DNA from 3 places in the Streptomyces sp. NPDC001536 genome. Region 3 is predicted to be linked to each of the others. Evidence: riboswitches for the same ligand, from Rfam matches in the RefSeq annotation. Region 3 holds a riboswitch; each other region holds the start of a gene.
What was found. A riboswitch is a leader RNA that binds a small molecule or an ion and turns the genes downstream of it on or off. The one in region 3 is predicted to bind cyclic di-AMP.
Positions count from the first base shown of each region.

Region 1: linked by a shared signal. The riboswitch ahead of ACFY0U_RS38690 (transglycosylase SLT domain-containing protein) and the one ahead of ACFY0U_RS12780 (M23 family metallopeptidase) in region 3 are both predicted to bind cyclic di-AMP.
Region 2: linked by a shared signal. The riboswitch ahead of ACFY0U_RS32130 (C40 family peptidase) and the one ahead of ACFY0U_RS12780 (M23 family metallopeptidase) in region 3 are both predicted to bind cyclic di-AMP.

Region 1 is NZ_JBIAVQ010000019.1:54,236-61,612, reverse strand. Features, by position in the region: gene ACFY0U_RS38705 (polyprenyl synthetase family protein) at 1-829, opposite strand, end outside; gene ACFY0U_RS38700 (peptide MFS transporter) at 1,058-2,539, shown strand; gene ACFY0U_RS38695 (CocE/NonD family hydrolase) at 2,567-4,564, shown strand; cyclic di-AMP (ydaO/yuaA leader) riboswitch at 4,819-5,015, shown strand; gene ACFY0U_RS38690 (transglycosylase SLT domain-containing protein) at 5,017-5,496, shown strand; gene ACFY0U_RS38685 (hypothetical protein) at 5,493-5,750, opposite strand; gene ACFY0U_RS38680 (HAD family hydrolase) at 5,747-6,580, opposite strand; partial or broken gene ACFY0U_RS38675 (extracellular solute-binding protein) at 6,857-7,155, opposite strand.
Region 2 is NZ_JBIAVQ010000013.1:229,831-237,207, reverse strand. Features, by position in the region: gene ACFY0U_RS32160 (adenosylmethionine--8-amino-7-oxononanoate transaminase) at 1-1,072, opposite strand, end outside; gene bioB (biotin synthase BioB) at 1,065-2,291, opposite strand; gene ACFY0U_RS32150 (8-amino-7-oxononanoate synthase) at 2,439-3,566, shown strand; gene ACFY0U_RS32145 (DUF397 domain-containing protein) at 3,603-3,824, opposite strand; gene ACFY0U_RS32140 (helix-turn-helix domain-containing protein) at 3,834-4,703, opposite strand; gene ACFY0U_RS32135 (ATP-binding protein) at 4,916-5,374, shown strand; gene ACFY0U_RS32130 (C40 family peptidase) at 5,470-5,943, opposite strand; cyclic di-AMP (ydaO/yuaA leader) riboswitch at 5,947-6,158, opposite strand; gene ACFY0U_RS32125 (hypothetical protein) at 6,497-6,805, opposite strand; gene ACFY0U_RS32120 (ATP-dependent Clp protease proteolytic subunit) at 6,813-7,377, opposite strand, start outside.
Region 3 is NZ_JBIAVQ010000003.1:821,356-828,732, reverse strand. Features, by position in the region: gene ACFY0U_RS12790 (PrsW family intramembrane metalloprotease) at 1-419, shown strand, start outside; gene ACFY0U_RS12785 (aldo/keto reductase) at 578-1,525, opposite strand; gene ACFY0U_RS12780 (M23 family metallopeptidase) at 1,693-2,742, opposite strand; cyclic di-AMP (ydaO/yuaA leader) riboswitch at 2,754-2,911, opposite strand; gene ACFY0U_RS12775 (PP2C family protein-serine/threonine phosphatase) at 3,155-4,240, opposite strand; tRNA gene ACFY0U_RS12770 (tRNA-Met) at 4,348-4,421, opposite strand; gene ACFY0U_RS12765 (alginate lyase family protein) at 4,499-5,722, opposite strand; gene ACFY0U_RS12760 (dihydrofolate reductase family protein) at 5,804-6,919, opposite strand; gene ACFY0U_RS12755 (MarR family winged helix-turn-helix transcriptional regulator) at 6,988-7,377, shown strand, end outside.

The DNA of each region.
Region 1 (7,377 bases), on a different contig from region 3:
CGGCCAGGTCGGAGTCCAGCAGCTCGCACAGCGCGATGTCCTCCGCGAGGCCCAGCCGCGCCGCCCGCTCCCGCAGTCGCAGCACCGGCATGGTCGGGATGCCCTCGCGCAGATCCGTCCCCGGGGTCTTCCCGGACTCGCGGGAGTCCGAGGCGATGTCCAGGACGTCGTCCGCGAGCTGGAAGGCGACGCCGAGGCGCTCGCCGTACTGCGTCAGCACGTCGACCACCGTCTCGTCGGCGCCCGACATCATCGCGCCGAACCGGCAGGACACCGCGACCAGCGAGCCGGTCTTGCCGCCCAGCACGTCCAGGTAGTGCTCGACCGGATCCCGGCCGTCCTGCGGCCCCGCGGTCTCCAGGATCTGGCCCGTGACCAACCGCTCGAACGCCTCGGCCTGCACCCGGACCGCCTCCGGACCGAGGTCGGCCAGGATGTGCGAGGCGCGGGCGAAGAGGAAGTCGCCGGTGAGGACCGCGACCGAGTTGCCCCAGCGGGTGTTCGCGCTGTCGACCCCGCGCCGCACGGACGCCTCGTCCATCACGTCGTCGTGGTACAGCGTCGCCAGGTGGGTCAGCTCCACGACCACGGCCGACGGCACCACTCCGGGGGCGTACGGGTCGCCGAACTGGGCAGTGAGCATCACGAGCAGCGGACGGAAGCGCTTGCCGCCCGCCCGTACGAGGTGCTGCGCGGCCTCGGTGATGAAGGGGACCTCGCTCTTGGTGGCTTCGAGCAAACCCTCCTCGACGGCCGCCAATCCGGCCTGGACATCGGCTTCCAGAGCCTGGTCCCGCACGCTCAGCCCGAACGGCCCGACGACGGTCACGAGGGGTCTCCTGTCTGCTGGTGTCTACTGGCGATTACACGGTTTGTCGATAGGTCGCTGCCATCACTCAAGTCAGCGTATCCGGTCACGTTTCGATCACCGCTGCCGCCCACCCGTGCAGCGCGGGCGGTATCGGATCACGACCGGTATGTTTTTGATCACCTGAAAAGAACGGATATCTGTCGATTTAGACGGAAGTAATAGAGGGTGTCTCGAACAACCGTTGACGTGGATCCCGGCAGCCAACCCCCGCCCGAGGACGACGCCGCCTTCTTCGGCCAGCCGAAAGGCCTGCTCACCCTCTCCGGTCTGGAGGTCTGGGAGCGTTTCTCGTTCCTGGGCATGCAGGCCATCCTCGTCCTGTACTTCGCCGACTCGGTCGCCAACGAGGGCATGGGCATGTCGGCCGGAACCGCCGCGTCCGTCTCCGCGGCCTACGGCACCCTCGTCTACCTCGTCTCGGTCGCCGGCGGCTGGCTCGCCGACCGGATGCTCGGCTCGTACCGCGCGGTGCTGTGGGGCGGCATCCTGATCGCCTGCGGGCACTACTCGATGGCCGTCCCGACCGCGACCATGACCTGGGTGGGCCTGGGGCTCATCAGCGCGGGCACCGGGCTGCTCAAGCCCAACGTGGCCACCATGGTCGGCAAGCTCTACCGCACCGAGGACGAGCGCCGGGACGCCGGGTTCGCGCTCTACTACATGGCGATCAACATCGGCGCCTTCGCGGGCCCGCTGATCACCGGCTGGCTCGGCGACCACAAGGGCTGGCACTGGGGTTTCTCGGCCGCCGCGATCGGGATGACCTTCGGTCTGATCCAGTACGTCATGGGCCGCCGTCACCTGGCCGGACGCAAGCACGCCGCCGAGTTCGCGCTCGCGCCGGACGCGATGCGCCGGGCGGTGCGGCTGATCGTCGTGGGCGTCGTCGCCGTGGCGGTGGTCGCCGCTCTCGCCGCCGCCGTCGGCTGGCTGACCATGGACCGCTTCGTCGACGTGCTCACCCTGATCTCGGTGATCGCCCCGGTCGTCTACTTCGCGGTGATGTTCCGCAGCCCGCGGGTCACGGCCGAGGAGCGCGGCCGCCTCAGGCCGTACATCGTCCTCTTCCTGGCCTCGACCGTCTTCAACTTCATCCTCTTCCAGGCCTACTCCACGATGATGCTGCTGGCCGCGTCGAACGCCGAGACGACGATCCTCGGCTTCGACTTCCCGGCCAGCTGGTACGCCTCCGCGCTCGGTGCCTTCGAGGTCGGTCTCGCGCCCTTCGTCGCCGCGCTGTGGGTCCGGATGGGCCACCGGCAGCCGCACGCCTCCAACAAGATCGCGATCGGGGTCGTGCTGGGCGGTCTGTCGTTCCTGCTGATGGTCCTGCCGACCAGCGGGCACAGCGGCGACGACTACCTGATGTCCGCCTGGTGGATCGTCGGCTCGTACTTCCTGCTGGGCCTCGGCGACATCCTCCTGGAGACCTCCGGCATGTCGGCCACCACCAAGCTCGCCCCGGTCGCCTTCTCCAGCCAGACCATGTCCCTCTGGTTCCTGTCCCTCGCCCTCGCCAACGGCATCCAGGCCCAGACGGTGAAGCTCTACGACGACGTCTCCAAGCCGGCCTACTTCGGCGTCAACGGCGCGATCGCGGTGGCCGCGGGCCTCGCGGTGATGGCCGCGGCACCGTGGCTGCGCCGCACGATGCACCCGGTCCACTGAACCGACGCAGCCACTGGGGTCACGCTCATGCACATCCGCACTTCCTTCCCCTACGAGACGACCCACGAGGACGTCCGCATCCCGCTGCCGGACGGGACCCGGCTGTACGCGCGCGTCTGGCGACCTCTCACCGACGAACGGGTACCCGCACTTCTCGAATACCTGCCGTACCGGCTGTCCGACTGGACCGCGCCCCGCGACTTCCAGCGCCACCCCTGGTACGCGGGCCACGGGTACGCCTCCGTGCGCGTGGACATCCGCGGGCACGGCAACAGCGAGGGCATGCCGACGGACGAGTACTCGGCGACCGAGCTGGCCGACGGGGTCGAGGTGGTCAACTGGCTGGCGGCACAGCCCTGGTGCAGCGGCAAGGTCGGCATGTTCGGCATCTCCTGGGGCGGCTTCAACTCCCTCCAGATCGCGGCCCTCGCGCCCGAGCCGCTCAAGGCGGTCGTCACGGTCTGCTCGACGGACGACCGCTATGACAACGACGTGCACTACATGGGAGGTTCCGTCCTCGCGGTCGACATGCACGCCTGGGCGGCGACCATGCTCGCCTTCGTGTCGCGTCCGCCGGACCCGCGGTACGCGGGCCCGGACTGGCGGGACATGTGGCTCAAGCGCCTGGAGCGGATCGAGCCGTTCCTGCACACCTGGCTGGCCCACCAGACCCGCGACGACTACTGGCGCCACGGCAGCGTCTGCGAGGACTACGGCGCCATCGACGCGGCGGTCCTGGCGGTGGGCGGCTGGCACGACCCGTACCGCGACACGGTCCTGCGGCTGGTCGAGCATCTGCCGGCCGATCGCGTACGAGGACTCATCGGCCCCTGGTCCCACCAGTACCCCGACCGCGGCCTGCCGCCAGGGCCGGCGATCGGCTTCCTCCAGGAGACCCTGCGCTGGTGGGACCACCATCTGAAGGGCGTGGACACCGGCGTCATGCGCGAGCCGCTGCTGCGGGCCTACGTCAGCGACTCGCATCCCCCGGCCACGGTGTACGAGACGCTCCCCGGCCGCTGGGTCGGTGAGCCGGCCTGGCCCTCACCGCACGTCACGACGGTCTCCTACGGCCTTCAGGGCGCCCCCGTGCTGGTGCGTTCCCCGCAGCACACGGGCGTGGACGCCGGGCGCTTCTTCCCCTTCGGGAACGACGCGGATCTGCCGCCGGACCAGCGGGAGGAGGACGCCCGCTCGGCCTGCTTCGAGTTCGCGGTGGGTGAGGAGACGTGGGTGCTGGGGCGGCCGCGGGTACGGCTGCGGCTGACCTCGGAGGTGCCGCGCGGGCAGGTCGTGGCCCGGCTCTGCGATGTGGCGCCGGACGGTTCGTCGACGCTGGTCACCCGGGGTGTGCTGAACCTTTCGGCGCGGCACGGGCGGGACCGGGCGGTGCCGTGGGAGCCGGGGGCCACCGAGGAGGTGGCGTTCGAGCTGAACGGCATCGGGCACGCCTTCCCGCCCGGGCACCGCATCCGGCTCGCCGTCTCCTCCGCGTACTGGCCGTGGATCTGGCCGCAGGCCGACTCCGCGGCGGGGTTCGCGCTGGAGCCGGCGGGGAGCTTCCTCGAACTTCCGGTGCGGTTCCGTGAGTCGGCGGGCGAGATCGCCTTCGAGGAGCCCGAGCAGTCCGCGCCGCTCGGCGTCAACTTCCCCGCCACGCTGGACGAACCGCGCCCCGAGCGGCTGGTCGTACGCGATGTCGCCAAGGGTGAGCGGCGCCTGGAGGTCGACCCCCGGTACGGCGGCACGCGCGTGTACCCGGACGGTCTGGAGTTCACCGAGGACGCGCTGGAGACGTACACGATCGACGAGACGGACCCGCTGTCGGCGCGCACCCGCTCGGACTGGTCGATCCGGCTGCACCGGCCGGAGCCGGCCTGGGACACGACGGTCCGGACGCGCTCGGAGATCACCTGTGACGGGGCGGAATTCTTCCTCGCCGTCAACGAGGTGGTCTGCACGGAGGGCGGCGAGGTGGTTTTCCACCGGACGTGGGAGAAGAGGATTCCGAGAACAGCCGGTTGAGGACAATTGCCCGATTTGCGGCCACATTTCATCTCCGTGACTTGAGTCACTGCCTCCTGTGAGCGGACTGTGTGATCACGTCCGCCGATCCGCCTTGCCCGAAACGCCAGTTGGCGATTGACGTCCGCAAAGGATCAAGCACCCCATACGCCTCAGACCAAGGTCAATGGGTGTGTTGTGTGAATCCGGTACTTGTTCCGGACATGTGCTCTCGCATACGTTCCCGGCCGGGCGGAACGCCGAATCCTGCCGCCGCCCGAAGACCGCTCACCTACGAGAACTCACGGCAGGAGCGGGGGAACCAGGTAAGTCGCCGAACCGTGCGTTCAGGACATAGTTCTGGACATAACGGACCGGCTTGGGGTGAAGTCGTGTCGCCGTACGGCGGCCCGGCCGGGCAGCTCCCGCCCGAACCCGACAGCTCACCTCGCAGGCGCCGGAGAGGAAACGTCATGCCTGCTGCCGCTCACCGTCGCACCAGAACGTCCCGTCTCGCCCGCAAGCTCGCCGTCGCCGGCACCGGTATCGCCGTGCTCGCGCTCCCGGTCATCGGCGCGACCAGCGCCTCCGCGGCCACCCCGACCGTGGCCACGGCCACCTCGCTGGGCTACTCCAACACCCTCGACGGCTGGATCCGGGCCTCGCTCCAGGTCATGGCCCAGAACGGCATCCCGGGGTCGTACGACGGCATCTACCGCAACATCATCCGCGAGTCCTCCGGCAACCCCTACGCCATCAACAACTGGGACTCCAACGCCGCCGCCGGCACCCCCTCCAAGGGCCTCCTCCAGGTCATCGACCCCACCTTCCAGGCGTACCACGTCTCGGGCACCTCCTGGGACCCGTACGACCCGGTCGCCAACATCACCGCGGCCTGCAACTACGCGGCGCAGCGGTACGGGTCGATCGACAACGTGTGGGGCGCGTACTAGGACGAGCGACCGCTGGGCGGCTCACCGAAGTCGCCCAGCTCGCCGATCAACCGTCGGCGGGCCGCTTCCAGTTGCTCGCCGTACGAGGCATCGAGGATCGACGAGAGCTGTGTCTCCAGCGACCCGCTGATGCGCAACAGCGGGGACCAGACGGCACGATCGTCGACGACCGCCGAGAACTCCCTGCGGTGCATGACCCGATCGAGCCAGTCGGACAGGACGAGTGCCTGGTCGTCCGTCAGGTCGATCTTCACCGGACCCCGTTCCCGAGCAGGTTTTCCTGGAACAGCCTCTCCAGGACGACCGCGATGCCGTCGTCCTCGTTCGACAACGTCACCTCGTCGGCTACCGCCTTGAGTTCGGGGTGGGCGTTGGCCATGGCTACGCCGTGGGAGGCCCAGTCGAACATGGGGATGTCGTTGGGCATGTCGCCGAAGGCGATGGTGTGTTCCGGGCCGAGGCCCAAGTGGTCGGCGGCGAGGGCGAGGCCCGTCGCCTTGGTGATGCCGCATGGCTGGAGTTCGACGGTGCCGGGGCCCGACATCGTCACCGTCGCGAGGGAACCGACGACTCCGCGGGCCGTTGCCGCCAACTCGTCGTCGGACAGGGCGGGGTGGCGGAGCAGGACCTTGCTGATGGGCTCGCACCACAGGTCGTCGCGGCGGTCGACCCGGACCGCGGGCAGGGTGGGGTGCGGCATCAGGTACCCCGGCTCGATGAGGGTGAGTCCGTCGACGCCGTCCTGGTCCACGGCGGCGTAGACCTGCCCGACCTCGGCCTCGATCTTGCCGAGCGCGGTCTCGGCCAGCTCCCGGTCCAGGGTGACCGACCACAGCAGACGGTCCGCGCCGGCGTCGTACACCTGCGCGCCCTGCCCGCACACCGCGAGCCCCGTACTGCCCAGGTCGTCGAGGAGCGGCCGCACTCTCGGGGCCGGCCGGCCGGTCACCACCAGATGCCGGGCCCCGGCCTCCGCCACCCGCGCGAGCGCGGCGAGCGAACGGTCGGAGAGTGTGTCGTCGCCCCGGAGCAGGGTTCCGTCCAGGTCAGTGGCGACGAGTGAATATGCGGTGGGTGCGGCCATGATCAGAGAATACGGATGGTTTCCCCCATCGACTCGACGCGAACCGGACGGGCGCAGCCTTCACATGCGTTGACCGCCGCTCCGGTTCCGCGCTCAAGTGGAATCCCGCACCACCGGTTCCGTCGGCGGGACCACCCCCGCCAGGACACTGAAGTCGGGATCCTCGAAGAGCTTCTCCCCGGGTTCGGTCAACAACAAGGCCCCGTCACGTCTCGATCGAGCCCCTCAGCAGATCCAGCGACCAGAAGCGCTGGATCGCCAGGAACAGCGCGATCAGAACTCGGTGACCTGCTCGGTCGCGGCGTCGTCGATGGCGAACGTCCACTGGGCGCCGCTGTCGACGGTCCACCACTTGGCGCCGACCTGCTGGGCCAACCCGGCCCACAGAAGGGGTCGTTGGAGGAGAAGGTGGTCAAGGAGGCGTTCGGCAAGGCCTTCTTGGCGGCCCGGATCGTCTCCGCGAACTCCGTCCAGGTCTTCGGGACGCTGAGTCCGTACTGCCGGAAGAGGTCCTCGCGGTAGTAGAACATCAGCGGCCCGGAGTCCTGCGGGATCGCGTAGACCGCGTCGGTGCGTCGGTCAGCTTGACCGGCTCGCTGTTCCCGGAGTCGTCGTCGCCGGCGTCGTCGTCGGAACCGCCGCACGAGGGGCTGCGCGCGAACGCCGATCGGCTCTGTGATCGTGCACAGCAGAGAAGCGTTTCAACCCCTTGTCAAGGAAGGTGCCGTCGGGTTACCTACTTGTTGCTCGCGGATGTCAGACGCTCTCGATGCTGTGCACGATCACAGATATCGAGA
Region 2 (7,377 bases), on a different contig from region 3:
CACCCGGCAGCTCAAGGGCCGGCGCCAGACCCTCCCGCAGGCCCGCCTCGATCCGCTTGACCTCCGCGAGCCAGTCCTGGCCGAGCAGCAGCTCGATCGAGGCGCAGGCCACGGCTGCGGCGAGCGGATTGCCCATGAAGGTGGGGCCGTGCGCGAGCACCGGGACCTCGCCCCGCGAGATGCCGTCGGCCACCCTCGATGTGCACAGCGTCGCCGCCATCGTCAGATAGCCGCCGGTCAGCGCCTTGCCCACGCACATCACATCCGGCGTCACCGCCGCGTGCCCCGCCGCGAACAGCGCGCCCGTACGCCCGAAGCCGGTCGCGATCTCGTCGAACACCAGCAGCACGTCGTGCGCGTCGCACGCCTCCCGCAGCACCCGCAGATAGGCGGGGGAGTGGAACCGCATCCCGCCCGCGCCCTGCACCACGGGCTCCACGATCACCGCGGCCAGCTCGTCGGCGTGCCGCGCGATCGCCGAGCGCAGCTCCTCGGCGTACGACTCCTCGTACTCGGCCGGCGGAGGCCCCACGAACACCTGGCGCTGGAGCACGCCGGTCCACAGCTCGTGCATCCCGCCCTCGGGGTCGCACACCGACATCGGCTGCCAGGTGTCGCCGTGGTAGCCGCCGCGCCAGGTCAGCAGCCGCTGCTTGCCGGGGCGGCCCAGCGACCGCCAGTACTGCAGGCACATCTTCACCGCGACCTCGACCGACACCGACCCGGAGTCGGCGAGGAAGACATGCTCCAGACCGTCGGGCGACATGTCGACAAGGAGTTTCGCGAGCCGTACGGCGGGCTCATGGGTGAGCCCGCCGAACATCACATGGCTCATCCGCCCCAGCTGTTCGCGCGCGGCCTCGTTGAGCACCGGGTGGTTGTAGCCGTGGATGGCCGACCACCAGGACGACATCCCGTCCACGAGCTCGCCCGAGCCGTCGGCGAGGCGAAGCCGCACCCCGCTCGCCGACTCCACGACGAGCGGCTCGGCGCGGCCCGGCATCGGGCCGTACGGATGCCAGACATGCCGCCGGTCGAGCTCCAGCAGCTCGGACACGGGCAGCTCAGGCATTGGGCGCGAGGTCCGTTCCGGCACCACGACGGCGTACGGCGACCAGGTCCGTACGGGCCTCACTCGCCGCCGGCTCGCTCACGGCCGGCTCGGCCGCCGAGCCGCACACGGAGCCGCACCCGGCACTCTCATGGGAGCCGCACCCCGCGCCTTCGTGGGAGCCGCAGCCCGCGCTCTCGTGCGAGCCGCACCCGCCCCCGGCGGCGGCCACGTCCGCCCGGTGCTGCGGCAGCGTCACCTCGCCCGCGCCCTCCACCTCGAACCCGGCGTCCGCGATCATCTCCAGGTCGGCCTTGCCGGCCTGGCCCTCGCTGGTGAGGTAGTCGCCGAGGAAGATCGAGTTGGCCAGGTTCAGGGCGAGGGGCTGCATGCTGCGCAGATGGACCTCGCGGCCGCCCGCGATGCGCACCTCGACGTCCGGGCACACGAACCGGACCATGGCCAGGATGCGCAGACAGCGCTGCGGGGTGAGGTTCCACTCCTTGGCCAGCGGAGTGCCCTCGAAGGGGATCAGGAAGTTGACCGGCACCGAGTCCGGGTCCAGCTCGCGCAGCGAGAAGACCACGTCGATGAGGTCCTCGTCCGACTCACCCATACCGGCGATGAGACCCGAGCACGCCGACAGACCGGCCGCGTGCGCCTTCTGCACGGTGTCCACGCGGTCGGCGTAGGTGTGCGTGGTCGTGATCTCGCCGTACGTCGCCTCGGACGTGTTGAGGTTGTGGTTGTAGGCGTCGGCGCCCGCCTCGCGCAGCCGCTCGGCCTGGCCGTCGGAGAGCAGACCGAGGCAGGCGCACACCTCGACGCCTTCGTTCTGGTCCTTGATCGCCTTGATCGTGCCCGCGACCCGGTCCACGTCCCGGTCCGTCGGCCCGCGGCCGCTCGCCACCAGACAGACCCGCTTGGCACCGCCCGCGAGTCCGGCCGCGGCGGCCTTGGAGGCCTCGTCCGGTTTGAGCCACGTGTACTTCAGGATCCCGGCCGTCGAGCCGAGGCGCTGCGAGCAGTAGGAGCAGTCCTCGGGACACAAGCCGGACTTGAGGTTGACGAGGTAGTTCAGTTTCACCCGTCGGCCGAACCAGTGCCGGCGCACCTTCCCGGCCGCGGCCACCACATCGAGCAGGTCGTCGTCGGAGGTGGCGAGGACGGCGAGTGCTTCCTCGCGGGTCGGCAGCTCGCGCCGAAGCCCCTTGTCCACCAGCGTGTTCAGCAGGTCCATGAAAACTGATCCTGTCCTAAGGAGCCGTCTTGGGCCAAGGAGAGTTCGTACAACAGCGGCCATTCACTGTGTGGGTATTGCCACACAGTGGGTGGCTGCTCGTCCCACTAGTGTCTGTTCGCTGCCTACAAAACCCTCGGAGGACCCATGGCGTTCGGCTGGATCGACGAGCAGGCGCTGCTGCGCCGGCGCGCCGGACTCGTACGCACCCTGCGGCCCCGCCCCGCCGACTCCCCGCTCCTGGACCTGGCGAGCAACGACTACCTGGGTCTGGCCCGCCACCCCGAGGTCACCGAGGGCGCCGCGCGGGCCGCCCGGACCTGGGGCGGAGGCTCCACCGGATCTCGACTCGTCACCGGCACCACCGAGCTCCACAGTCAGCTGGAAGTCGAGCTGGCCGAATACTGCGGTTTCGAGGCGGCCCTCGTCTTCTCCTCCGGCTACGCGGCCAATCTCGCCGCGGTCACCGCGCTGGCCCCGCACGGCTCACTGATCGTCTCCGACGCCGGCAACCACGCCTCGCTGATCGACGGCTGCCGGCTGGCGCGCGCCACGACACAGGTCGTCGGCCACGCCGATCCCGAGGCCGTGCGCAAGGCGCTCCAGACGCACGGGGGCCCCGCGGTCGTCGTCTCCGACACCGTCTTCTCGGTGGACGGCGACGCCGCCCCCCTGGCCGCGCTCGCCGAGGCATGCCGGGAGCGTGGCGCGGGGCTGCTGGTCGACGACGCCCACGGCCTCGGCGTGCTCGGCGACGGCGGCCGCGGCGCCCCGCACGCGGCGGGACTCGCGGGCGCCGACGACGTCGTCGTGACGGTCACGCTGTCCAAGTCGCTCGGCAGCCAGGGCGGCGCCGTCCTCGGTCCCGCCCGGGTGATCGACCACCTGGTGAACGCGGCCCGGACCTTCATCTTCGACACCGGGCTCGCCCCCGCGGCGGCGGGAGCGGCCCTCGCGGCACTGCGGCTGCTGCGCCGCGAGCCCGCGCGCGCGTCGCGGGCCCGCGAGGTGGCCGCCGAACTGCACGCACGGCTGACCGCCGCGGGTCACGAGGCGGTACGCCCGGACGCCGCGGTCGTCTCCGTGCGCGCGCCGTCCCCGGAGGAGGCCGTGCAGTGGGCGGCGGACTGCCGTACCGCGGGTCTGGCCGTGGGCTGCTTCCGTCCCCCTTCCGTGCCCGACGGCATCTCACGGCTCAGGCTGACCGCCCGCGCGGACCTCTCCGAGGCGCAGATCGAACGCGCTGTACGTGTGATCGGTGAGACACGACCATGAGTCGGCGTGACACGGCCGTGCTCGGGGCGGAAGGGGTCAGAACGCGGCCGTGAACTCCGCCCAGCTCCCGGGGGAGAAGAGCAGCGCGGGTCCGGACGGGTTCTTGGAGTCGCGCACGGCGAGCAGTCCGGTCCCTGGACCGGTGCGCGGCCGAGCCGTCTCGACACAGTTGTTGGCGCCTGTGCTGTAGCTGCTGCGCAGCCACCGCACAGGGTGCAGATCGGTACTGGAAGGTACGTTCCGAGGCATTGCGGACATGGTGCCTCCTTACGCGCCGTCACCTATCCCGGCGATGTAATCCAACGAGTCCTCGGGCGAAAGGGCGTGGATCTGAAGGGCGTTGAAGGCCTCGCTATAGGCCTGGAGGTCTTCTTTCCGCTCGAGGTAGAGGCTACTCGTCAAGTGGTCGAGAACAACCACGTCCAGATCAGATGTGCTCGAAAATGAGAAGATTACGAAAGGCCCCGTGATGCCGATGTGGGCCCCCGCGGCGAACGGCAGCACCTGAATCCTGACCTGGGGCAGCCGGGCCGCCTCGATGAGCCGCCGCAGCTGTCGCGCCATGACGTCGGGCCCGCCGATGTCCCGGCGCAGCACCGCCTCGTCCAGCACCGCGCTCAGCCTCAGCGGCGGTTCGGCCCGCAGCACGTCCTGCCTGGCCAGCCGGACCTCCACCAGCGCGTCGAGCCGCTCGTCCGGCTCCGTGCCGAGCCCGTTCACCGCGGCCCGGGTCACCGCGCGCGCGTACTCCGGCGTCTGCAACAGCCCGGGCACCACGGAGGTCTCCAGCGTGCGCATCGCACTGGCCTGGGACTCCAGACTGATGAAGTCGCGATACGTCGGTGGCAGTACCCCGCGGTACTGGTGCCACCAGTGGTGCCGTCCGCCGCCCTCGTCGGAGCCCGCCAACACCAGGAGCAACTCCCGTAGTTGGGTATCGTGCACCGCGTAGGCGTCCAGCAGTAACCGCACGTCGGCCGGTTTCACCCCGCTGGCGCCGGTCTCGATCCGGCTCACCTTCGACTGGTGCCAGCCCACCAGCCGGGCCGCCTCACCACTGGTGAGCCCCGCACCGGTGCGCAACGCACGCAGTTCGGCGCCCAGTTTCCGGCGGCGTACCGCGGGACCGTGCTGCATGGGCTACTCCTTACTCCTTCCGAGCCGCCCAAATACGGTCTTCCGTCGGAGAGTTCACCGCTTCGAGCGACAGATATATGCATATCTTGGTGGATCGGCACCGTGACCGGCCGGGTAATGGCAGTCTGGCGATGAAGCACCAGTCCGGGACCGTACTCGAACCATCCGCTCCGTGTCGGACTGCGGTCCCGTGGGAAAGGGACGACGTCGCCATGGCAGACCATCTGGAAGCATCCGTCACTCTGCCGAGCGATCCCGCCTCGGTCTCCGCGGCCCGCACGTACGTCATCGGCACCCTGGCGGAATGGGGTCTGCCGGCGGACACGGAAGCGGCCGAGACGATCCGGCTCATCGTCTCCGAACTCGCCACCAACGCCGTACAGCACACCTTCGGACAGTCACCCACCTTCACGGTGGACATCCAGCTCGACCGTGACGAACAACTGCGCATCGGGGTCACCGACAGTCATCCGCGATTCCCCAAACGGCTGCCGGCCGCCGTCCAGCAGGACAACGGCCGCGGCATGGTCATCATCCGCTGGCTGACCGCGGAGTGCGGCGGCAAGCTGAGAGTCCGGCCCACCCGCGAGGGCGGCAAGACCGTCTCCATCGAACTCCCGTGGACGGTACCGGCGGAGCCGCTCTCCGCGGCGGGGCAGCAGGAGCCGTAGAGAGGCGCCTCCGAGAACGGAGGCGCCTCTCAGGGCGTCACGGCCGGCTGCGAGGGTGACGGCGGGTCAGGTCGCCGACATCCCCGCGGGGTGGGTCACTTGACCCGGCCGTACCAGACGCTCTTGGTCCAGATCTTCTGCAGCTTCACGACCTCCCCGCTCTTCGGGGAGTGCCAGATCTTCCCCTTCCCGGCATAGATGCCGACGTGGTACACGCTGGAGCCGGAGTGGAAGAACACGAGGTCTCCGGCCTTGCGGTTCCCCGCGGAGATATGGCGGGTCTTGTTGTACTGCTGGGCCGCCGTACGAGGCAGGCTTTTGCCGGCCTTCTTGAACGAGTAGAGCGTGAGCCCTGAGCAGTCGAACCGGTGCGGCCCCGCGGCGCCCCACTTGTAAGGGGAGCCCTTTTTGGAGGCAGCGACCTGAAGTGCCTTCGTCGCCGGTGTCGCGGCCTCGGCGTCGGATGCGACGCCCGGGACCACGAGAGAGCCGCCCACTGCGGCGATGGTGAGAGCCGAGGCCGTACCGGCCCGGGCCATGAGCGACGGGACACGATTGAGCGCAGACATGCGCAACCCTTCGTCAGCCGCCTGTGAAGGATGACCTGTCGGATTCGGGCTGGCGAAGTTGCCCGGCCGCATACTGCGGCTTCACCCCAAGGGCTGCTCGGGACGGCTGTTGACAGCCGTTCCGGCGACCCGTCGTGCTTGGGTCCTCCACTCCTGCCGATCCACTCCTGTCGACCGGTCATCCGTGCGGCGGCAGGACTCGGCGTCCGCCCGGATCGCCCCGCCGTTGTGGCGGGGTCTTGTCGTCAGACAGGGATCTTCACGTACTCCACGCCGAAAAACCCAATGGAATCGGGGATTTGTGGTGTTACTCACCACTCACCCGTTCGGGTGGACACTCGACTGTTCGAGGGAGCGTCGACAGGGTCGAGGACCCTCGGACCAGCGACGGAGGTACTCATTCCGGAGTCGGGCTACGCGCGTTGCGCAACCTCGACGGCCCTGTCAAAGGAGGGGCGTCTACTCCAAACGGGGGTACACCGTTTGGTGCGTTTCAACGCCGGTCCGGACGCCTCGCCACGCGGTCGGGCGCGCCGGGCCGGTCGCCGTCACGTCAACTGTCGGAGTGCGGCGGCACCGTGACCCGGGCCGTGCGCCGCTCGCCGTCGAGCACCCGCAGCGCCCGCGCCAGGGTCATGGCGTGCACCTCGGTCTCGTCGCGCTGATGCATGGTCGCCAGCGCGTCGCGCAGCTCGGCCGCCTTCGCCACCAGCGCCTGGGCGGCCCGCAGTCCGCGGTAGGTGTCACCGTGGTGCGCCGGGTTGATACGGCCGAGCAGGTCGACCACCTCGAGATAACGGTCGATCAGTTCGCCCTCGGCGCGCGTCAGAGCGGGCAGCGGAGGCAGCTCCGGTGGCAGCATCGCCCGCTCACCGGGCGCCGGGCGCGGTGCGCGAGGCCTTGCGGCTGGGGACGATCCGGTCCACCAGGCCGTACTCCACGGCTTCTTGGGCGTCCAGGATCTTGTCCCGCTCGATGTCCGCGGTGACTTGCTCGTGGGTGCGCCCGGTGTGACGTACGAGCATCTCCTCCAGGCGGAACCGGACGCGCGCCAACTCCTCGGCCTGAATGGCCAGATCGCTGGCCTGTCCCTCCACCGGCTGGGGCAGGGACGGCTGGTGGATCACCACGCGCGCGCCGGGCAGCGCGAACCGCTTGCCCGGGGTCCCCGCCGCCAGCAGCACCGCGGCGGACGAGCCGGCCTGTCCCAGGCAGATCGTCTCCACGTCACAGCTGACGAACCGCATCGTGTCGTAGATCGCCGACATCGCGCTGAAGGAGCCGCCGGGGGAGTTGATGTAGAGGGAGATGTCCCGGTCCGGATCCTGGTACTCGAGGTGCATGAACTGGGCCATCACATCGTTCGCCGACGTGTCGTCGACCGGTGTCCCGAGGAAGACGATCCGCTCCTCCAGGAGCTTGGAGTACGGGTCC
Region 3 (7,377 bases):
AGCGCGAGCTGAGGACCGTGCGCGAGGAACTGCCCGCCTACGCCGTCGCCGGCTGGCTCACCCCCGCCGAGCCCTTCGCCCTCGGCTCGATGCGGGCCCGCCGGATCGCCCGCCAGTACGCCCGCGCCCACGCCGGCAAGTCGGCGGCGCGGGCGGTCGCGCAGTACGAGGCCTACGCGACGTCCCTGGCGTTCCTACGGCACCGGGGGCGCCGCGGCCGGGCCGGCGCCGACTTCGTCGTACGGGAGCGGGAACTGCTGCACGAGCTGTGGGTACGGCGCGAGGTGGCCCGCCCCGCCCTGGACCACGCGGCCCGTATGACGGCACCCCCGGTCCCGGTCATGATCCCGCCCTCGCACTGGCCCCTGCACGGTTACCCGGCAACCCCGTACCCCGCCTACAACCCGTACCGGTCGTAGTCCGCGGCGGCTTCGGGAGTGGGCAATAGGCAGATCCGTCCCACCTCCGGACCGTAGAACCGCAGGTCGCGAGCTCCGGACGGGCGACGGATCTGCCAGTCAGCCTCTCCTCGCCCCAGCCCCAGCCCCAGGCCCAGGCCCAGCCCCAGCAACCAGCCTCAGGCCGACGCCTCCGTCAGCCGTGCCACCTCGTCCTCCGTCAGCCGCACCTCCGCCACCCTCACCAGCGCGGGCAGCTGCTCCACCGTCCGGGCGGACGCGATGGGCGCCGTCACCGTCGGCTGGGCCGCCAGCCAGGCCAGGGCCACCGTCGCCACCGGCACCCGGTGGGCCTCGGCGATGTCGTCGAGGGCGGCGAGGACCTTGCGGCCGCGTTCCGTCTCCAGGTGCTTGCCGGCGCCGGCGGCGGCGCGGGCACCCTCCACCACCTCCCCGTCGCGGTACTTGCCGGTGAGGAAGCCGGACGCCAGCGCGAAGTACGGGACGGCGGCCAGTCCGGCCCGCTCGGCCAGGTCCTGCAACTCACCCTCGTACGTCTCGCGCGAGACCAGGTTGTAGTGCGGCTGGAGCGCCACGTACCGGGCCAGTCCCTCGCGCTCGGAGAACGCGAGGGACGCCTCCAGGCGCTCGGCGGAGATGTTGGACGCGGCGATGTGCCGCACCTTGCCCGCCTTCACCAGCTCGTCGAGCGCGCCGATGATCTCCTCGACCGGCACCTCCACCTTGTCGAAGTGGGTGTAGTAGAGGTCGATGTGGTCGGTGCCGAGGCGGCGCAGGGAGGCGTCCGCCGCCGCCTTGATGTTCGAGGCCGTCAGACCCGGGAAGTCGGGATGCTGGCTGACCTTCGTGGCGATCACGACGTCGTCACGGTTGCCGCGCGCCTTGACCCACTTGCCGATGATGGTCTCGGACTCGCCGCCGACGTTGCCGTCGACCCAGGCGGAGTACGAGTCCGCCGTGTCGAGGAAGTTGCCGCCCGCGGCCGTGTAGGCGTCGAGCACGGCGAAGGACTGCGTCTCGTCGGCGGTCCAGCCGAAGACGTTGCCGCCGAGGGAGAGCGGGAAGACCTCGAGGTCGGACGTGCCCAGCTTGCGAAGAGAAGTCATGTACAAGGTCAACGCCGGTGCGGAGACCGCTCTTCCGGATCGGCCGCAAAGTTCCCGTAAACAAGCGGAGGCAAGAGTTCCGAAACAAGGGGACGCAAAAACCGGCGGCCCTGACGTCGGGGGGTGTGCGTCAGGGCCGCCGGTGGATCAGGAAGTTCCGCGAGACCTCAGGGGTTGAGGCCCTTGCTCCGCAGCCACGCCATCGGGTCGATCCCGGTGGACGCGCCACCCGGGTGGACCTCGAGGTGCAGATGCGCCCCCGTGACATTGCCGGTCGCGCCCACGCGCCCGATCACATCACCGGTGTTGACCTTCTGGCCCACGCTGACGCTGATCGACGACTGGTGGGCGAACCACACCTCCGTGCCGTCGTCGAGGGTGAGGACGGTCTTGTAGCCGTACGAACCGTCCCAGCCGGCCTGCGTGATGGTGCCGCTGTGGACCGCCTTGATGAGCGTGCCCGTGGGAGCGGCGAAGTCGAGACCCGTGTGGTAGCCGGAGGACCACAGGGAGCCGGCCTGCATGAAGGTCGAGGTGATCGTGTACGAGGAGGTCGGCAGCGTGAACTGCTTCGCCAACTCGGCCAGCCGCTTGGCCTCGGCGGCCTCCTCGGCCTCCGCCTCCGCCTTCTTCTTCGCCTCGGCGGCGTCGTCCGCGGCCTTCTTCAGCGCGGCGGCCTCGGCCTTCGCGGCCTCGTCGGCGAGGGCGGTCTGGGTGGCCAGCTGCGCCTTGTTGTCGACCTGCGTCTGCTGGCTCTCGGCCTGCGCCATGATCCGGTTGCGCAGCGTCTCGCCGGCGTCGGAGGTGGTGGCCTGGATCGTGTCCATGGTGGTCGTAGCGCCGGCCGTGGGGGCCGCGGCGAGGTCGCTGAGCGCGGTCGCCGAGCCCTGCGGCGCCTCGTCCGTGTCCGACACGAACGGGAGGTCGGGCATCGAGATGGAGACCGGCGGCTTGCCGGTGTTGGCGCTGGCCATGCCGGCCCCGCCGACGGCGGCTATGACACCGACGCCCAGGACGGTGGAGCTACGGGCGAATCCCCCGCTGCGCTGCTTGGCGACCCGGTGCTTGCCGCGCGCCGGTCGGATGGACTCCTCGGTGGGGTTCCACTCCTCGCGCGGGCCCTCGTCGTGGTGGTAGCTGCCGTAGCCGAAGACTTCGGTGGTGCTGCGCTGGCTCGGCACGTACGGGGCCTCGGGGGCAGGCCGGTTTGACGCCACGTGGGCGTGCTCCTTTCCTTCCTTCTCGCCTACCGGGTTAGCTGACGGGTTCGGAGCAGGAAGGTCTCCTACGCGCGTATACCGACCGTGAGTCCACGGCGGCATGCGCGCGATTCACCCCAGGGTGGTGGTTCCCCGGCTCCCTTGCGGGATTAAGCGCGTGAGCACGGAGCCGCCTCTTGTGACGGCTGGGACGACCGCGCTGCGTTATCGAACGTTAATAGACCCGGACCGTGGATTCCAAGCTGTTCCGCTTGATCATTAAGCTTTTTCCGCTGGACGTACGGGTCCATGAGCGGTGAAAAACGGGCGAGTTGACCTCGCTTCAGTAAACTCACAGGTATTGACTGTATGTCAGTTGTTATGCGGAGGGCGCTCAACCGATCACCCCACGTGATATTGCCCCCTGCGGTCACGGCCGTCGTACGGCGAGCAGCGCCATGTCGTCCGTCATGCCGCCCCCGGTGTGCCGGCGCACCTCCGCGGCGAGCGCGGACAGCAGCGCCCCGGGGAAACGGAAGGCGCGTCCCGCGAGCCGCGCCGCCGGATCGTAGAACTCCCCGTGCCGGTCCCGCGCCTCGGACAGCCCGTCGGTGTACAGCAACAGCGTGGCCCCGCCCGGGAAGACCGCCTCCTCCGTACGGTCGGGCCAGCTCCCCAGCTCGCCCATGCCCAGCGGCAACGCGGGCTCGGTGGCGGGCAGCGCCCGCACGGTGCCGTCGGAGCACAGCAGCAACGGCGGCGGATGGCCGCGGTTGAGGATCCGTACGACCCCGTCGCCGTGCGGCAGTTCGGCGAGTACGGCGGTGGTGAACCCCTCGATGACGTCGAGTCCCCCGCGCCGCGTGCCCTCGCGCGCCAGCGCCCGCTCCAGCCGCCGCGCGACCGCATCCAGCGTCGGCTCCTGCTCGGCGGCCTCCCGGAACGCCCCGATGAGGACGGCGACCGCTGCCACCGCCCCCATGCCCTTCCCGCGCACGTCCCCCACCACCAGCCGCACCCCGTGCGGGCTGTCCTGCACCGCGTACAGGTCCCCGCCGATGAAGGCGTCCTGCTGTGCCGCCTCGTACCGCACCGCGATGTCGAACCCGCCGATCCGGCCCTCGGGCTCGGGCAGCACCGCCCGCTGGACGGCCTCGGCGATCTGGCGCTGGGAGGCGAGCCGCTGGTCGCCGCGGCGCACCACACGGTTGAGGACGGCGGCCAGCACCGCGACGGTGGCGACAGTGAGGACCTCGGTGAGGGTGTCCGCGTCCATGCGGAAGCCGAACCGCACATGGACGGCGTAGGCGGCGGCCAGGGCCACCGCCCCGGTGACGACGGTGCCGAGCAGCGGATAGAGGGGCGCGGCGACCAGGGGGGCGGCGGTGAAGAAGGGGATCGCGGTGAAGTCCCGGGGGGTCAGGACGTCGTAGAGGACGCCACCGACGGTCAGCAGGGCGGGCAGTGACCACAAGAGGGCGGAGACACGCCGTCCCACCACCGCCCGCTGATCCACATCCCCAGGTTTCCCGGACCGGGAGCGGGGGGCGAGCGGTGTGGCCCGACCGGGGGAAACACTCAGGGCCGGAGTCCAGTGACTGGACTCCGGCCCTGAGCCGTGAGTAGCGGGGACAGGATTTGAACCTGCGACCTCTGGGTTATGAGCCCAGCGAGCTACCGAGCTGCTCCACCCCGCGTCGGTGAAACCAGCATACGTCATCCGCGGGACGCTCAGCACCACAGTTATGCGCGGCACCTCTGACCTGCGTTTTTCTCAGCTGCCAGGGTTGCCCGCGTGAGTCAGGGTCTCCCACGAGACGAACAGGTTGTCGGTACCGGCGGGCCGGGTCTCCTCGGCGAGCTTGTGGGCGGCCGGGACGGAGACGTCGAGCCGGCCCTCCAGGTGGTTGAGGGCGACCTCCAGGTCCGGGCCCATGGTGCGGACCACCTTCCCGCCGCACAGCCACACGGGCGCGGGTTCGCCGGACTGGTACCGGGCGTGGAGGGCCAGTGCCGCCTTCAGCCGGTCCTCGACCTCGCCGTACAGGTCGACGCCCTGGTGCCAGGCGGTCTCGGCGATGTGGGCGGTGGCGGCGATGGAGTAGCCGACGTGCTTGAAGTTGCGGCAGGTCTCCTGGGAGACGCCGTCCTTGTACGTCTTCTGCCCGAACCAGTACGTCGTCAGTTTCGTCGGCGTGTTCAGGCCGGACCCGGCCGGGGTGAGCGGCACCTGTCCGTCCTTCTCCAGGTAGAAGTAGGCGGGGACGCGCTCCCGGAAGCGCCGCAGCGCGTGGTCGAAGGCCTTGTGGTCGTCGAGGAAGACGGCGATGCCGATGGCCGCGTCGGTCATGACGAGGTCCCAGTTGCCGTTGTAGCCGGGGACCTTGCGGGTGACGGTCGGCAGATACGCGGTCCGCAGCATGGTCTCGAACCGTGCGACCCGCTCCTTCGGCCACCCCGCGCCCGCACTGTGCCGCACGATCTCCGCGGCCCGCGCCCAGGTCGCCCCGGCCCACCCGGTCTGGAGCCCGGCGTCCTCCTCGGTGTGCTCGCGCAGCTTCGCCGACCAGGCGTCCATGATCTCCCGCGCCTTGACGGCATGCTGCTGCTTGCCCGTGACACGGAAGAGGAGCGCCTGCGTGTACGCGGCGATCGCGTCCTCGCGCTCCTGGACACACCCGTGCGCGGGCCGGTCGGCCTGGTCCCCGCCGGGACAGTCCACGCTCGCGTACGGCTCGGCCCGGTACTTGTACGCCCCGTACTTGCTGTCCCTCATGTCGAGGTACGCCTTCAGCCACGGCTGCTTCCCCGCGGTGATCTTCTTCCGTACGGCGTCCAGCTGAGCGTCGCTCACCAGCACACCGGGGTGCGTGAACGCCGCGTCGGGGGGCAGCGCACGGGCCATGGTGCGGGTACCGGCGTCGGTGGTCGCACAGGCGGTGGCGAGCAGGGGGGCGAGCAGAAGCGCGACGGCGGCACGGAATCGGGCTGACCTCATGGTGGCAGCGTCACCCTCCGGGGAGCGGCGCGCAGGAAATGTTGGGCTGATCGGTCGGTCACCCGGTGGCCGGGGTGACGCTCACCCCGGCAGATGGAGGTTCGGCGCCTTCGCCCGCTCCTCGAACTCCGCCAGTACGACGACCTCGACACCCTCGCCCGCCAGCAGCCCGTTCCCGTCGGCGGAGGTCACGAACGTGTCCGGTTCCCGCCAGGCCGTCACCACCCGTCGCACCCCGGCGTCCAGGATCAGACGGGCGCAGGGGGCCGGGCGGGAGGCTCGGCGGGCGCACGGTTCCAGGCTGGAGTACACCGTCGCCGAGGCGAGACGGGGATCCGTCGCGTCGGTCTTCGCGAGCGCCGCCTCCTCCGCGTGGACGACGGGGTCGTCGCCCTCCCTGGAGTGCCCGCGCGCGAGTTCCGTGCCGTCGGCGGCGACCACGACCGCGCCCACGCTGAAGGCGGTCTCCGAGGGCGGGCACAGCGCGGCCAGTTCGCAGGCGAGGCGGAGCCAGTGGCGGTCGGCGGCGGGGACGCCGGGTGCGGTGGGCTCGTAGCGCATGAGGACGACGTCCTCGATCTGCCGGGACTCGACCAGGCGCAGGCGTCCGCCCTGGTAGGCGCCGGGGCCGAAGAGGCGGGGGGCGGCCGGGTCGCCGACGAAGAGGGGGGCCAGGACCAGCTGGAGCTCGTCGGCCAGGCCCTGCTGGAGGAGCTGGGTGTGGATCTTGCCGCCGCCCTCGACCATGAGGCGCGATACGCCCCGGGCCGACAGGTCCTCCAGGAGGCCGGGCCAGTCCAGGCCGGCGCCCAGGGAGACCACGTCGGCGGCCAGACCCGCGGCACGGGCCCGCTCCGCGCCCTTGTCCGTCGTATAGACGACCTTGTCGCCGCCCGTGTGCCAGAACTTCGCGTCGGGGTCCAGGTCGCCCGAGCCGCTGACCGTGACCTTGAGGGGGTACTCCGGCTTGCCCGCCGCCACGCGGGCCGCGCGCCGCTCGGGGGAGTTGACCAGCAGGCGCGGGTTGTCGGCGCGGATCGTGCCGGCGCCGACGAGGATCGCGTCGACCGAGGCGCGGACCTCGTCGACGCGGTCGAAGTCGGCGGGGCTGGAGAGGAGGAGGCGGTCGGGACCGGTGTCGTCGAGGTAGCCGTCGAGGGAGACGGCCGCGGAGAGGAGGACGTACGGGTGTGGCATGGGTGCGGTCCCTCTCACTGTGACGTGCACATCTTGGTTCAAGTTTGAAACAAACCTACACTGGCGGTATGACGACTCGCTGGCTCACGCCCAAGGAGCAACGCGCCTGGCGCGCGTACATCGCCGCGTCGCACCTTCTGGAGGACGCGATCGACCGGCAGCTCCAGCAGGACGCCGGCATGCCGCACCTCTACTACTCCATCCTGGCCAACCTCTCCGAGACACCGGAACGGCGGCTGCGGATGACGGAGCTCGCCGAGGGGCTGAAGATCACGCGGCCGCGGCTGACGTATGCCGTGACCCGGCTGGAGAAGGACGGGCTGGTGCGGCGGGAGAGCTGCCGCTGGGACAAGCGCGGGAGCATCGCGGTGCTGACCGACGAGGGCATGGCGGAGGTGGAGCGGGCGGCGCCGGGGCATGTCGAGACGGTCCGTGCCGCCGTCTTCGACCGGCTCACC